2 regions of the Peteryoungia glycinendophytica genome follow, and region 2 is predicted to be linked to the other one. Evidence: predicted binding sites of a transcription regulator. Region 2 holds the regulator's gene; the other holds the start of a gene.

The links. The regulator HrcA, encoded in region 2, represses chaperone genes, less so after heat shock. The targets are predictions, from matches to a motif close to GTTAGCACTCNCNNNNNGNGAGTGCTAAC.
Region 1: the regulator HrcA is predicted to act here: its motif matches at 2,584-2,612, upstream of groES (co-chaperone GroES).

Annotation. Positions count from the first base shown of each region.
Region 1 is NZ_VFYP01000001.1:838,680-845,953, reverse strand. It holds gene FJQ55_RS04065 (bifunctional riboflavin kinase/FAD synthetase) at 1-206, opposite strand, end outside; gene FJQ55_RS04060 (TIGR01459 family HAD-type hydrolase) at 220-1,068, opposite strand; gene chrA (chromate efflux transporter) at 1,166-2,521, opposite strand; gene groES (co-chaperone GroES) at 2,672-2,968, shown strand; gene groL (chaperonin GroEL) at 3,037-4,677, shown strand; gene FJQ55_RS04040 (hypothetical protein) at 5,491-5,931, shown strand; gene FJQ55_RS04035 (DoxX family protein) at 6,174-6,623, shown strand; gene hisG (ATP phosphoribosyltransferase) at 6,822-7,274, opposite strand, start outside.
Region 2 is NZ_VFYP01000001.1:331,461-338,734, reverse strand. It holds gene rpoN (RNA polymerase factor sigma-54) at 1-990, shown strand, start outside; gene hpf (ribosome hibernation-promoting factor, HPF/YfiA family) at 1,213-1,788, shown strand; gene ptsN (PTS IIA-like nitrogen regulatory protein PtsN) at 1,855-2,319, shown strand; gene grpE (nucleotide exchange factor GrpE) at 2,395-3,024, opposite strand; gene hrcA (heat-inducible transcriptional repressor HrcA) at 3,127-4,215, opposite strand; gene rph (ribonuclease PH) at 4,388-5,104, shown strand; gene FJQ55_RS01665 (VOC family protein) at 5,115-5,522, shown strand; gene rdgB (RdgB/HAM1 family non-canonical purine NTP pyrophosphatase) at 5,533-6,177, shown strand; gene hemW (radical SAM family heme chaperone HemW) at 6,182-7,274, shown strand, end outside.

The sequences.
Region 1 (7,274 bases), 510 kb from region 2:
TTGTCCGGGTTGAAGACAGAGCGTGGATGCGGCTCGAAGGTCAGCACCATTGCGGGAACACCGAGGCTTTCGGCCCGCTCCAGAGCGCGGCGCAGCACCGCCTGATGACCCCGATGAACGCCATCAAAATTGCCGATGGCGACCACGCCGCCGCGCAGAATGGCTGGCAGCGGCTCCCTCTTTTCGTTGCGATGGAAAACCGTCATGTCTGCCCGTGCCTCATGCCAGCCGATGCATCCAGTATTGCGGGGCAACCTTTTCCCGGTCGAGGAAGACATGAAGCGCGCCCTCGTCGGTCAGGCCGTTCACCGCATAATCCGCAGCATGAATGCCGCCGGAGATATAGAGAAGGTCGAGGCCGGCATCGACGGCGCCCTTGACGTCGGTCGGCATGCCGTCGCCGATCGCCAGCACACGCGACTTGTCGAAATCGCCACGTGCCTCACGGGCCGCAGCCAGTGTCGCCTCATAGATCGGCGTATGCGGCTTTCCGGCAATGCGGGTCTCGCCGCCGAGCGCCGTATAAAAGGCGGCAACGGCACCGGCACAGGGAATAATGCGGTGGCCGCGCTCAACGACGAGATCCGGATTGGCGCAGATCAGCGGCACCTTGCGGGCGACGAAATCGGTCAGCATGTCGCGATAGTCTTCCGGCTGCTCGACCTCGTCGTCGAAGAACCCGGTGCAGACGACGCAGTCGGCCTCTTCCTGCGAGACGACCTCGACATCGAGACCATCGAACAAGGGCAGGTCCCGTGCCGGGCCGAGCAGAAAGACCTTCTTCGGGCCGGCGGCAATCAGGGTGCGGGTGACGTCGCCGGACGTGACGATGCGGTCATAGGCCGTATCCGGCACACCGATAGCGCGCAGTTGAGGAATGACGCCGATGGCGGGCCGCGGCGAATTGGTGATGAGGACCACCGTGAGGCCCTTGTTTCTCGCCGCCGTCAGCGCTTCTCCGGCAAGCGGAAAAGCGTCGATGCCGTTGTGCAGCACGCCCCAGACGTCGCAGAGGATGACGTCATAGCTGTCCGTGACGTCGCCGAGGGTGGAAATGCTGCGGGCCATCTTGGTTCCTGACTTGAAGTTCGTGCCCGGTGACATGGCAAAGGATAGGCGGCAAGGCAAGGGGTCTGGCCGAGAGCGGGGCAAATTGCTGCGCCGACTAGAGTAGAAAGCGAACGGCGAGACCGAGCATCCCGGCTGCGATCAGCGTCTTGCCGACGCCCAAATGGAAGCGAAAGATCATCACGGCTGAGAGGACGGCGATCGCCAACGCCGGAACGTCGAGCGAGGCCCAGACCGGTTGCGGCATCGACAGCCTCAGCCATCCGAGGCTCAGCAGGCTGGCCGGCTCCACAGTGTGGAAGACGACATGCAGGGCGAACCATATGGCAAGATTGAGGATGACGCCGACGACGGCGGCGGTGATCGCTGAAAGTGCCGCACTCAAAAAGCGATTGCCGCGCAGGCGCTCGATGTAGGGAGCGCCTGCAAAGATCCAGACGAAACTGGGAATGAAGGTGGCCCAGGCGGCGATGAGGCCGCCGAGGAGCCCACCGACGAGCGGATCGAGCGCACCACTCTGACGAAAGCCGGCGAGGAAGCCGACATAGGAAAGCACGAGAACCAGGGGCCCGGGGGTCGTTTCGGCGAGCGCCAGACCATCGAGCATTTCGCCGGGCTTCAGCCACGCATAATGATCGGCAGCGACCTGGGCGACATAGGCAAGTACGGCATAGGCGCCGCCGAAGGTGACGAGCGCCATCTTCGAGAAGAAGACCTGTATATCCGGCAAAGCGGTCTGAGGGAGCACCAGCCAGAGGATGGGGAGAGGCACCAGCCACAGGAGGATCCAAAACGCGAACACCGCAATCTGGCGAGCCAAGGGCGGGCGCACCGTCCCCTCCACCATGATCACGGTCGCCGCCGGTTTGGTAACTCGCGCATGAATCAAGCCAGCAAGAGCCGCCGTCAGCACGACGAGCGGGAACGGCAGAGACAGGAAGAACAGCGCGAAAAAGGCTGCGGCAGCAAGGCTCCGGTGAAAAGAAGTCTTCAGGGCCCTTTTTCCGATGCGGATGACCGCCTCGACGACGATAGCCAGCACTGCCGCCTTGAGGCCGAAGAACAGGCCCGCCACCAGCGTTGCTTCCTGGTACACGGCATAGGTGGCCGACAGGCCAAGGATGACGGCCAAGCCTGGCAGCACGAAGAGCAGTCCGGCAATGATGCCGCCGCGCACGCCATGCAGGAGCCAGCCGATATAGGTCGCAAGCTGCTGGGCCTCGGGACCCGGCAACAGCATGCAGTAGTTCAAGGCGTGGAGATATCGATCCTCGTCGATCCAGCGTTTTTCCTCGACGCAGATGCGATGCATCAGCGCGATCTGCGCGGCCGGTCCACCGAAGGAGAGGCAGCCGATACGGGCAAAGACTGAAACAAGTTCGGCGAGAGAGGGCGAAGACAGGGGAACGCTGAAGACTTTGCTGCCGTGGATGTCGGTTGATTTCGCCGGCATGCACCATCCCTTTTTTCACGAGCGCGCTTGACTCGTCGCGAGCCTGTTCTTATCTCAGCCTCGCTGGCACTCCCCGAGGGCGAGTGCTAACAAATTCCGATGCGATGCCCTTCCGGGGTCGCGAGTGTCATTTGATCGAGGGATTAGACAATGGCAAGCACCAATTTCCGTCCGCTGCACGATCGCGTTGTCGTCAAGCGCGTCGAGTCTGAAGAAAAGACCAAGGGCGGCATCATCATTCCTGACACCGCCAAGGAAAAGCCGGCTGAAGGCGAAGTCATCGCTGTTGGCCCGGGCGCCCGCGACGAAAGCGGCAAGCAGGTTGCCCTCGACGTGAAGGTCGGCGACCGCGTTCTGTTCGGCAAGTGGTCCGGTACCGAGGTCAAGCTCGATGGCGTCGACCTGCTGATCATGAAGGAAGCCGACATCATGGGCATCATCGGCTGATTTCAGCTTGATACCCCTCTTCCTCTTTAACAATTCACCAATGGGCTAGACGCCCGGGAGTTTTGAACATGGCTGCTAAAGAAATCAAGTTTGGCCGCACCGCGCGCGAAAAGATGCTGCATGGCGTCGATATCCTCGCTGACGCCGTGAAGGTTACCCTCGGCCCGAAGGGTCGCAACGTCATCATCGACAAGTCCTTCGGCGCTCCGCGCATCACCAAGGACGGTGTTTCGGTCGCCAAGGAAATCGAACTGGAAGACAAGTTCGAGAACATGGGCGCCCAGATGGTCCGCGAAGTTGCTTCGAAGACCAACGACATCGCCGGTGACGGCACCACGACCGCAACCGTTCTTGCCCAGGCCATCGTTCGCGAAGGCAACAAGGCCGTCGCTGCCGGCATGAACCCGATGGACCTGAAGCGCGGCATCGATCTGGCCGTTGCTGAAGTCGTCAAGGACCTCCAGGCCAAGGCCAAGAAGATCTCGACTTCGGAAGAAGTTGCCCAGGTCGGCACGATCTCGGCCAACGGCGACACGCAGGTCGGCAAGGACATTGCCGAAGCCATGCAGAAGGTCGGCAACGAAGGCGTCATCACCGTCGAAGAAGCCAAGACCGCTGAAACCGAACTCGAAGTCGTCGAAGGCATGCAGTTCGACCGCGGCTACCTGTCGCCCTACTTCGTGACCAACCCGGAAAAGATGGTCGCCGATCTCGACGACGCTTACATCCTTCTGCACGAAAAGAAGCTCTCGAACCTCCAGGCCATGCTGCCGGTTCTCGAAGCTGTCGTTCAGACCGGCAAGCCGCTCGTCATCATCGCTGAAGACGTGGAAGGCGAAGCCCTCGCGACCCTCGTCGTCAACAAGCTGCGCGGCGGTCTGAAGATCGCTGCCGTCAAGGCTCCGGGCTTCGGCGACCGCCGCAAGGCCATGCTGGAAGACATCGCCATCCTGTCGGGCGGCACTGTCATCTCGGAAGACCTTGGCATCAAGCTCGAGTCGGTTACGCTCGACATGCTCGGCCGCGCTAAGAAGATCTCGATCACCAAGGAAAACACCACCATCGTTGATGGTGCTGGCTCCAAGAGCGACATCGAAGGCCGCGTCGCCCAGATCAAGGCGCAGATCGAAGAAACCACTTCGGACTACGACCGCGAAAAGCTGCAGGAGCGCCTTGCCAAGCTCGCTGGCGGCGTTGCCGTCATCCGCGTTGGCGGCTCGACCGAAATCGAAGTCAAGGAACGCAAGGACCGCATCGACGACGCGCTGAACGCAACGCGCGCCGCCGTTCAGGAAGGCATCGTGCCCGGCGGTGGTACCGCTCTCCTGCGCTCTTCCACGAAGATCACCGCAAAGGGTGCAAACGACGACCAGGAAGCCGGCATCAACATCGTTCGCCGCGCTCTCCAGTCGCTGGTTCGCCAGATCGCCACCAACGCCGGTGACGAAGCTTCGATCATCGTCGGCAAGATCCTCGACAAGAACGAAGAAAACTACGGCTACAACGCCCAGACCGGCGAATTCGGCGACATGATCGCCATGGGTATCGTCGACCCGGTCAAGGTCGTTCGCACCGCCCTGCAGAACGCAGCTTCGGTTGCCTCGCTGCTCATCACCACCGAAGCCATGATCGCCGAACTTCCGAAGAAGGAAGCTGCTGGCGGCATGCCGGGCGGCATGGGCGGCATGGGCGGCATGGACATGATGTAAGACCTTCGGGTCTTACCATCAGGTCCATAGAAGCCGCCCATCACCTAAAGTGGTTCAGCGCGTCAAGCGCGCTGAACTGGCGGCATGGACATGATGTAAGACCTCCGGGTCTACCATACGGTCTGGTTTCGAAGGGCGGCTCTCGGGCCGCCCTTTTTGCGTCTGGGAACGTGTCGTGAAAGCCCCATCCGCAAATCAACACACAACCATTCGTCGTGCGTGTTGACACATCGAATTCGAATATGAATACTTGTTAACCAAGCGCTCCTTAATTGAACTGACACTTCTGGCGCGAAAGCTATCTGGCCGTCGAGCGCACCAGAAAGATTAGACTGCCCTAATATTTAGTTGCAATGCTTGGGGACAAATCGTCGATAGTTTGTCGTATCCTCGAAGGTGAGGCGTTTTCATCTAAATACTTTCATGGTATCTAGCGGATTAATTTTTGGCGGCGAAACCCGTCGGACTTGCAACCTATACTTGGGGACCAGCTTGGTCGCCAGAAGGGGCAGGTTCCGGGATTTGGCCAAATTTTGCCGGAGTTGCCGCTAGGACGCGGCACTATCCGGTGAAAACCTTTAGATGTGAGTTAGATTATTCATATATAAAGGTTTCGGACGTGATTCTGGGTTGCTCCAGGACCGCAGGTGGGGGCCCCTGCGGAGGTGAGACGAAGGCGTGCAGGCTCTCACCGGCACGCTTCCATTCAACGAAATGCCGGCCTGGGCCGGTGGGGGACTTCGGATGTTTTGCCCGGCGGGGCAAGACCTCCAGCATGGTGAGGGCCGTTTCGGCCTCGGCTTGGGGACAACCTTGTTCAAAATTGCAAATGCAGATCTCGCGACCAGTTTTGCGGTGGGCGATCCGGAATCCGACCGTTTCCTCGGTCAGAACGCCTGCCGATTCGGAATATCCGAGGATTGGACGGGCGATCTGACAAACGGCATTCTGACGCTCGGCAGTCGAGCGCGGCAACTTCATGGGCTCGATAGCCACGAGTGCGGTCTGTTGACCATGATGCGCTGCTACGATTCCGCCGATCGGGGGCACATTCTGCGGCTATTCGAACAGGCGGCCACGGAGCCTTCGCGCTTCTGCTATTCGACAACCATCCTCTCTGCAGCCCATCAAAGGCAGCCGGTCTTTTGCATCGGCGAATCCACCGGCTTCGACGGCACGCGGGGGACGATGGTGGGACTGTTCATTTTTCCGCGCTTCCAGTTGCCCACGACCGCAACCGTAACCCCTGTGTGATTGTCACCACGAGCGAGTTGACCAACGACGCTTCGTGCCGGCGACCGGCTAAGGGTCGACAGCAGGATTGTGCGCATCAGTGTTTACAACTAGGGCCAATTGGAATGAGGATTGTTCTGTTTTTGTGAACGAACAGTTAAACGTCGTTAATCTATCGCTCAAGCAAAAATGGAGGCATCTAGGATGCACATTCTGAAGCCCACACGGGGTGTGGTTTCAGCGACAAACCCATGGAGCCTAAGATGTCCACCACCAATAATGGCCTTCTCGTCCTTATCCGCATTCTCCTGTCCTTCATGTTCATCCTCTCCGGCTTCGGCAAGGTTGCCGATCCGGCTGGCACTGCCGGTATGATCACCGGCGCCGGCTTCCCGGCTGCCACGGCACTGGCCTACGTTGCCGGTCTCTTCGAACTCGTCGCCGGCCTCTTCGTCCTCGTCGGATTCCAGACCAAGCTGACCGCCTGGGCGCTCGCGCTGTTCTGCGTGTTCACCGGTCTCGTCTTCCATTCCGGCACGGTTGCCATCGAAGGCTGGCCGGAAGGCGCACTTGGCTGGATCAACACGCTGAACCAGATCATGATGATGAAGAACATCACGCTCGCCGGCGGCTATATCGCTCTCGCCATCGTCGGTGCCGGCGCCTACTCGCTCGACGCCCGCCGCGGTTCGGCTTCCGCCGTCACCGCCTGATCCCTGCCCTTAAAGGCTAAAAGGAACCCGCTGGAGCGATCCGGCGGGTTTTTTCGTGCTGTGATAGCTGCCCCTCATCCGCCCTTCGGGCACCTTCTCCCCGCAGGCGGGGAGAAGGGCGGACCCGCCAACGCCTGCCATCCCCTCTCCCCGCAAGCGGGGAGAGGGTCAGGGTGAGAAGCAAATCTCGTCTCCGGCTTAGAGAACCCCGCGCACGGCCTCGACGATCCGGCCGATCATGGCATTGCCCTCATGCTCCGGCTTTCTCGCCCGCACAAGGCAGGCCTCGGAGCGCAGGATCACGCCGTCTGAAAGGACCTTCAGGTGGTTGGCTCTCAAGGTCGAGCCGGTCGAGGTGATGTCGACAATAATGTCGGCCTGGCCGGCAGCGGGTGCGCCTTCGGTGGCGCCCAGGCTTTCGACGATGCGATAGAGCTGGATACCGTGGCTTCCCGAAAAGTGCTGTTGCGTCAGGCGCCAGTATTTCGTGGCGATCGCGAGGCGCCGGCCATGGCGGGTGCGGAATTCGGCTGCGACATCGCCCAGATCGGCCATGGTGTCGACGTCGTACCAGATCTCAGGGACTGCCACGACGACATCGGCATGGCCGAAGCCGAGGCGCGCGGCAATCTCGACGCGGCTGTCTGCTTC
Region 2 (7,274 bases):
CTCGATCTCGATGAACTGGCGGCGCGACTGGGGCGTGCACGAGAGCAAATCGAAACGGTGTTGCAGACGCTTCAGACGCTGGAGCCTGCGGGCGTCTTTGCACGCTCGCTCAGCGAATGCCTGGGGATCCAGCTGCGCCAGCGCGACCGTTATGATCCGGCCATGGCTATGCTGGTCGACAATCTGGAACTGCTCGCCAAGCGGGATTTTGCCACGCTGAAGCGGCTGTGCGGCGTGGACGAAGAGGATCTTCTCGACATGCTGTCGGAGATCCGCAAGCTCAACCCGAAGCCAGGCGGCTCATTCGAGCACAGCGTCTCGGAATCGGTGACGCCCGACGTCGTCGTGCGCTCCGATAACAATGGCGGCTGGCAGGTCGAGCTCAATCCGGATGCGCTTCCCCGGGTGCTGGTCAATCACAGCTACATGGTGGCGGTGGGTCGCCAGGGTGTGGCCAAGGACAGCCCCGATCATGCCTTCATGTCGGAATGCCTGCAGAACGCGAACTGGCTCACCCGCAGCCTCGATCAAAGGGCGCGGACGATCAGCAAGGTGGCGGCCGAGATCGTGCGGCAGCAATCGGCCTTCCTGGATCACGGGGTCGATCACCTGCGGCCGCTGAACCTGAAAACGGTCGCAGACGCGATCAAGATGCATGAATCCACGGTCAGCCGCGTCACCACCAACAAATATATGCTGACGCCTCGCGGGCTCTTCGAGCTCAAGTATTTCTTCACGGTGTCGATCGCATCCGCAGAAGGTGGCGACAGCCATTCGGCCGAGGCCGTGCGTCACAGGATACGGGCCTTGATCGAGAAAGAAAGCCCTGAGGCGGTGCTATCGGACGACGACATCGTCGACACGCTGAAATCGAGCGGTGTGGAGCTTGCGCGCCGGACCGTGGCAAAATACCGCGAGTCCATGAACATCCCGTCCTCAGTTCAGCGTCGCCGCGAGAAGCGGGCCATGGCGAAGATTTCCTCCCACTGAGACCCCTGAAAATCCGGGAAATTAACCGGTCATTGACTTTTGCCGAGATGGCGGCTAGAAGCGCGCCGCAATCGACAGCGCACACTGTTGGCCCCGGAGACAATTGGCCGGATCATGCCCGACAAACGAAGGTACAGACTGCCCGCACCACTCTAAAAGCTTGGACGCGGGCGTCGCTTGGCGTAAAATGGGCACGTAACCAATCATAAGAAGGGAAACTCCATGAGTGTGCGTGTATCCGGCAAGCAGATGGAAATCGGTGAAACTTTCCGCCAGCGGATCGAAGACCGAATCCAGGATGCGGTTACCAAATACTTCGACGGAGGGTATTCCGGGCAAGTGGTCGTGGCAAAATCGCAGTCGCGATTTTCGGCCGATTGCCTGGTGCATCTCGATACCGGCGCGAACCTGCATGCCGCAGGCGAGGCCAATGATCCGCAAGTGGCCTTCGACACCGCCTTTGAGCGCGTCGAGAAGCGCCTGCGCCGCTACAAGCGCAAGCTGAAGGATCATCACGCCGGCGAAGCATCGAACCCGCCGATCGAGGTGGCCTACACGGTCATGGATTCCGTCGACGACGATCACGAGGAACTGCCGGAAGACTATGCGCCGACGATCGTGGCCGAAAGCACGAAGAAACTTCGGACCATGACGGTTGCTTCGGCAGTCATGGCCCTCGACATGACGGACGAACCTGTGCTGCTGTTCAGAAGCCCGGGAAAAGAACAATTGAATATCGTTTATCGTCGGAATGACGGTAATATCGGGTGGATCGATTCCGCCAACATCAAAGGCTGACGAGACTGGCGCGGGCGGACGTAAACGTTCGCCCGCCACCGGCTCAGACGCATGAAGGAAATTGATATGGCCTTGGCAGATTTGCTGCATCAGGATGCTGTCGTACCGACACTCAGGGTGAATTCGAAGAAGCAACTGCTTCAGGAACTCGCGGCTAAGGCTTCCAAGCTGACCAACATCCCTGAGCGCGAGATCTTCGACGTTATCCTGCAGCGCGAGCGGCTGGGTTCCACCGGCGTCGGCAATGGCATTGCCATCCCGCATGGCAAGCTCAACAAGGTCACCCAGATCACCGGCGTTTTCGCACGTCTGGAAACACCGGTCGATTTCGAGGCGCTGGACGACCAGCCGGTCGATCTCGTCTTTTTGCTGCTCGCCCCGGAAGGTGCGGGCGCCGATCACCTGAAGGCGCTGTCGCGCATTGCGCGCGTGCTGCGTGACCAGGACCTGGTCGCTAAGCTGCGCGCAACCGAATCCGCCTCGGCGATCTATACCTTCCTCAACGAAGAACAGGCTTCCAACGCGGCATAGACTGCGAGCGGCCGACAGCAGACATAAAAAAAGCGCCCTTCGAGGCGCTTTTTTCGTATGCGGTAAAGGCCTTGCTCAGGCCTTGGCAGCATCCTCGGCGGCAGCTTCGGCCTTCGGGCCACCCTTCGCAACGCCGACCATGGCCGGGCGGAGGACGCGTTCGCCGATCGCGTAACCGGCCTGCACGACCTGAACGACGGTGTTGTTGGCGACATCGGGATTGGGGACCTCGAACATGGCCTGGTGGAAGTTCGGGTCGAACTTCTGGCCGACCGGCTCGATCTTGCGAATGCCGTGACGTTCCATGGTCGCCAGCATGCCGCGCTCGGTCATCTCGACACCTTCGATGAGCGCTGTGACCGCAGCATCCGCGCCGGCGCGGGCGTCTTCCGGCAGGCTTTCGATGGCACGGCGCAAGTTGTCGGAGACCGACAGCATGTCACGGGCAAAACCCGTCATCGCGTAAGACTTGGCGTCCTTGATTTCCCGTTCGGTGCGACGGCGCAGGTTGTCCATGTCGGCTGCCAAACGCAGGAAGCGGTCGCGCAGGTCGGCATTTTCCGCCTTCAGAGCATCGAGGGCTTCGGCCGCGCCGCCTTCGGCGTCGGTCGTCGCTTCGGCGTTTGCCTGATCTTCCTGAGCTTCGGTAGCGTAAGCCTCTGCGGCGTCCGCGTCAGGTCCGTTCTTGTTGGTTTCTTCGGTCATGACGTTCTCCGAATGATTCTGCATTTTCGAACACGAGGTTCGATTTCGTGCCCGATATCAGGGTTTGGGGTGAAAAAATCAAGGGTCGCCGGCCAATTCGGCCTAACGCCCGGTCCGCGACAGGCGCGCCATGAGCTGGGCGGTGTAATCGACCATCGGCACGATGCGGGAATAATTCAGCCGCGTGGGGCCGATCACACCGACGGCGCCGACGATGCGGTCTTCGCCATCGCGATAGGGTGCTACGATGAGAGACGAGCCCGACAGCGAGAAGAGCTTGTTTTCGGAGCCGATGAAGATGCGCACACCCGGGCCACTTTCGGCAAGATCGAGGATCTCGATCAGGCTTTCCTTGCGCTCGAGGTCGTCGAAGAGCAGGCGCAGGCGATCGATGTCCTCAAGGTCGACCAGACCTTCGAGCAAGTTTGCACGACCTCGGACGATGAGGCGGGTGGGGTTCTTATCGGCCCCCTCCCCCGACCAGACCGCCAGGCCCCGCTTGACGAGGTCCTGGGACAAGGTATCGAGTTCCGAGGCGACCTGCGTCTTCATGCTGTCGATCTGGCTGCGCAATTCGCGCAGTGTCTGACCCGCCAAGTTTGCATTGAGGAAGTTGGCGGCCTCCGTCAACTGCGAGGCGGTGACGCCCGAGGGCAGGTCGATGATGCGGTTTTCGACCTGGTTGTGTTCGCCGACGAGCACGGCGAGCGCCTTGGTCGGCTCGAGCCGAATGAATTCGACATGCTTGAGGACCGGATCGTTTTTCGCCGAGATGACCAGACCGGCGCCGCGCGACAGGCCCGACAGCATGCGGCTCGCCTCGGTCAGCATGGTCTCGACCGGTTGATCCGGACTTGTCGGACGGATCTGGCGCTCGATGCTGTCTCGCTCGGTCTCCGAGAGGTCCCCCACCTGCATGAAGGCATCGACGAAAAAGCGCAGGCCAGCTTGCGTGGGCAGACGTCCCGCGCTGACGTGCGGCGCATAGATCAGGCCCAGATGCTCGAGATCGCTCATCACGTTGCGCACGGAAGCGGGCGACAGCGACATCGGCAGAAGGCGGGACAGATTGCGCGAGCCGAGCGGATCACCGGAGTCGAGATAGGTCTCGACGATCCGCCGAAAGACCTCTCTGGATCGGTCGTCCAGCGATGCGGCAACATCTGCGATGGTCGTCTTGGGTGCGGCCATTGTCAGCGCAGTGATGATCTCATTGTTTCCATGGGAAGAATATAGTCATTCGCATGCCGATGACAAAGGGCAAATTCGCCGGAAGTCCCGAGTTGCCGGGCGTTCATTCGGTTTTTTCTTTGCAAAGGACAGCCGCCCTCCTTAGAAGGCAGTGACAACCCAGGAGATACCGATGCGGCCATCCGGCAGAAAAACAGATCAAATGCGCAAAGTCTCGTTCGAGCGCAATTTCTCCAAGCATGCCGAGGGATCCTGCCTGGTGAAGTTCGGCGATACGCATGTGCTGTGCACGGCGAGCCTGGAAGACAAGACGCCACCGTGGCTGCGCAATTCCGGCAAGGGCTGGGTGACGGCGGAATATGGCATGCTGCCGCGGGCCACGGGCGAACGCATGCGCCGCGAAGCCTCTTCCGGCAAGCAGAGCGGCCGCACCCAGGAAATCCAGCGGCTGATCGGCCGGTCGCTGCGCGCGGTCGTCGATCTGGAGGCACTCGGCGAACGGCAGATCTCGATCGACTGCGACGTCATCCAGGCGGATGGCGGCACGCGCACGGCCTCGATCACCGGTGCCTGGATTGCGCTGCATGACTGCCTGAAATGGATGGAAGCGCGCAACATGGTGAAGGTGGAGAAGGTCCTGAAGGACCATATCGCGGCCATTTCCTGTGGCATCTTCGCCAACCAGCCGGTGATCGACCTCGATTACCTGGAGGACTCGGCGGCCGAGACCGATGCCAATTTCGTCATGACCGGTTCCGGTGGCATCGTCGAGATCCAGGGGACTGCCGAAGGCAAGCCGTTCAGCCAGGACGAGTTCCTGACGCTGCTGGGTCTGGCCCGCAACGGCATCGACGAACTGGTGACGCTGCAGAAGCAGGCGATCGGCTGAGGGCTGCCGGATGATCGAAGGTGTTCTCGAGACCGCACTCTACGTCGATGACCTGGACAAGGCCGAGACCTTTTATGGCGAGGTGCTGGGGCTTCAGACGATCCGGAGAAACGGCAATCGACACATCTTCTATCGTTGCGGATCGGGCATCCTGCTGATCTTCAATAGCGTGGAAACGCTGAAACCCCTGCCGCCCGGCTCGCTGGACGTGCCGAGACACGGCGCCACGGGGCCGGGCCATGCCTGCTTCCGGGTCACCGGAAACGATCTCGACGCCATGGCGGAGACGCTGAAGAAAGCCGGTATCGCCCTGGAATCGACCGTCACCTGGCCGAACGGTGCGCGATCCATCTATTTCCGCGATCCGGCGGGAAACAGCCTGGAATGCGCCGAGCCACGGCTATGGGATCTGGAATAGGACATTCACTATGCGCAAGCTCGACACCCGCACCATCGTCGTTGCCAGCCACAATGCCGGCAAGATCGCCGAAATCGCCGACCTGATCGGCCCCTTCGGCTTCTCGGCCAAATCGGCCAAGGACCTTGCTTTCGTCGAGCCCGACGAGACGGGCACGACGTTCGAGGAAAATGCGGCGATTAAGGCGCTGGCCTCTGCCAAGGCCTCGGGTCTGCCGGCGCTTTCGGACGATAGCGGCCTGGTGATCGATGCGCTTGATGGTGCGCCCGGCGTCTACACCGCCAACTGGGCCGAGCGGGAAGACGGGACACGTGATTTCCCCTGGGCGATGGAGAAGGTCGAAAAGGCACTTGCCGAGCGGGGCGCGACGGGGCCGGCTCAGCGAACTGCCCGCTTCGTCAGCGTGCTGTGTCTCGCCTGGCCCGACGGGCATACGGAATTCTTCCGCGGCGAGATCGAGGGCGTCATTGCATCTGCGCCCCGCGGGACGGCCGGCTTCGGTTATGACCCGATCTTCCAGCCGGAAGGTCACGCGCGCACCTTTGGCGAGATGACGGCGGACGAGAAACACGGCTGGAAGCCCGGCGACCCGGAAGCGCTGTCGCACCGGGCACGGGCCTTCAAGCGCTTCGTCGAAACCTGCCTGGAGGCATGAGCCGTTGACCGACAGGTCGTTTACGCTTCTGCCAGACACGGGCGAACCCGGCTTCGGGGTCTATGTCCATTGGCCCTTCTGCGCGGCCAAGTGTCCTTATTGTGACTTCAACAGCCATGTGCGCCACCAGCCTGTGGACCAGGCGCGTTTCGTCTCCGCTTTCCTCACCGAGATGAAGACGATGCGGGCGCTGTCGGGGCCGAAGACGGTGACCAGCGTGTTTATGGGCGGCGGCACGCCATCGCTGATGGATCCCACAACCGTCGGCGCCATTCTCGACGGCATCGCCGCGACCTGGCATGTGCCCGACGGCATCGAGATCACCATGGAGGCCAATCCATCCAGCGTCGAGGCGAGCCGCTTTCACGGCTATCGAGCGGCGGGCGTCAACCGGGTTTCGATGGGCGTGCAGGCGCTCAACGATCCGGATCTTAGATTTCTCGGGCGGCTGCATGATGTCGCGGATGCGCTGAAAGCCATCAAGCTGGCGCGAGAAATCTTTCCACGCATGTCCTTCGACCTGATCTACGCCCGGCCGAACCAGACGGTGGAAGCGTGGGAACGGGAACTGAAGGAGGCGATTTCCTATGCCGTCGATCATCTGTCGCTCTACCAGCTGACCATCGAGGAAGGCACGGCCTTTTACGGGCTGCACAAGGCGGGCAAGCTGATCGTGCCGGACGAGGAGCACGCGGCAACGCTCTATGAAGCGACGCAGGAGATTACCGCGCGCGAGGGCATGCCGGCCTACGAGGTTTCCAACCATGCGCGGCCCGGCGCCGAGAGCCGGCACAATCTCACTTATTGGCGTTATGGCGACTATGCCGGGATCGGCCCTGGCGCGCATGGCCGCCTGACGCAAGGGCGGACAAAAATCGCCACGGCGGCCCAAAAACATCCGGAAACCTGGCTTTCCGCCGTCGAGCAGGATGGCCACGGGATCGCCGATCGGGAGGATCTCGACAACGAGGCCCAGGCTGACGAATTGCTGATGATGGGGCTTCGGCTGCGCGAGGGGGTCGATCTCGCCCGTTGGCAGCAGCTCTCCGGTCGCGATCCAGACCCGGACAAGGAGCAGTTCCTGTTGGAGCAGGGTT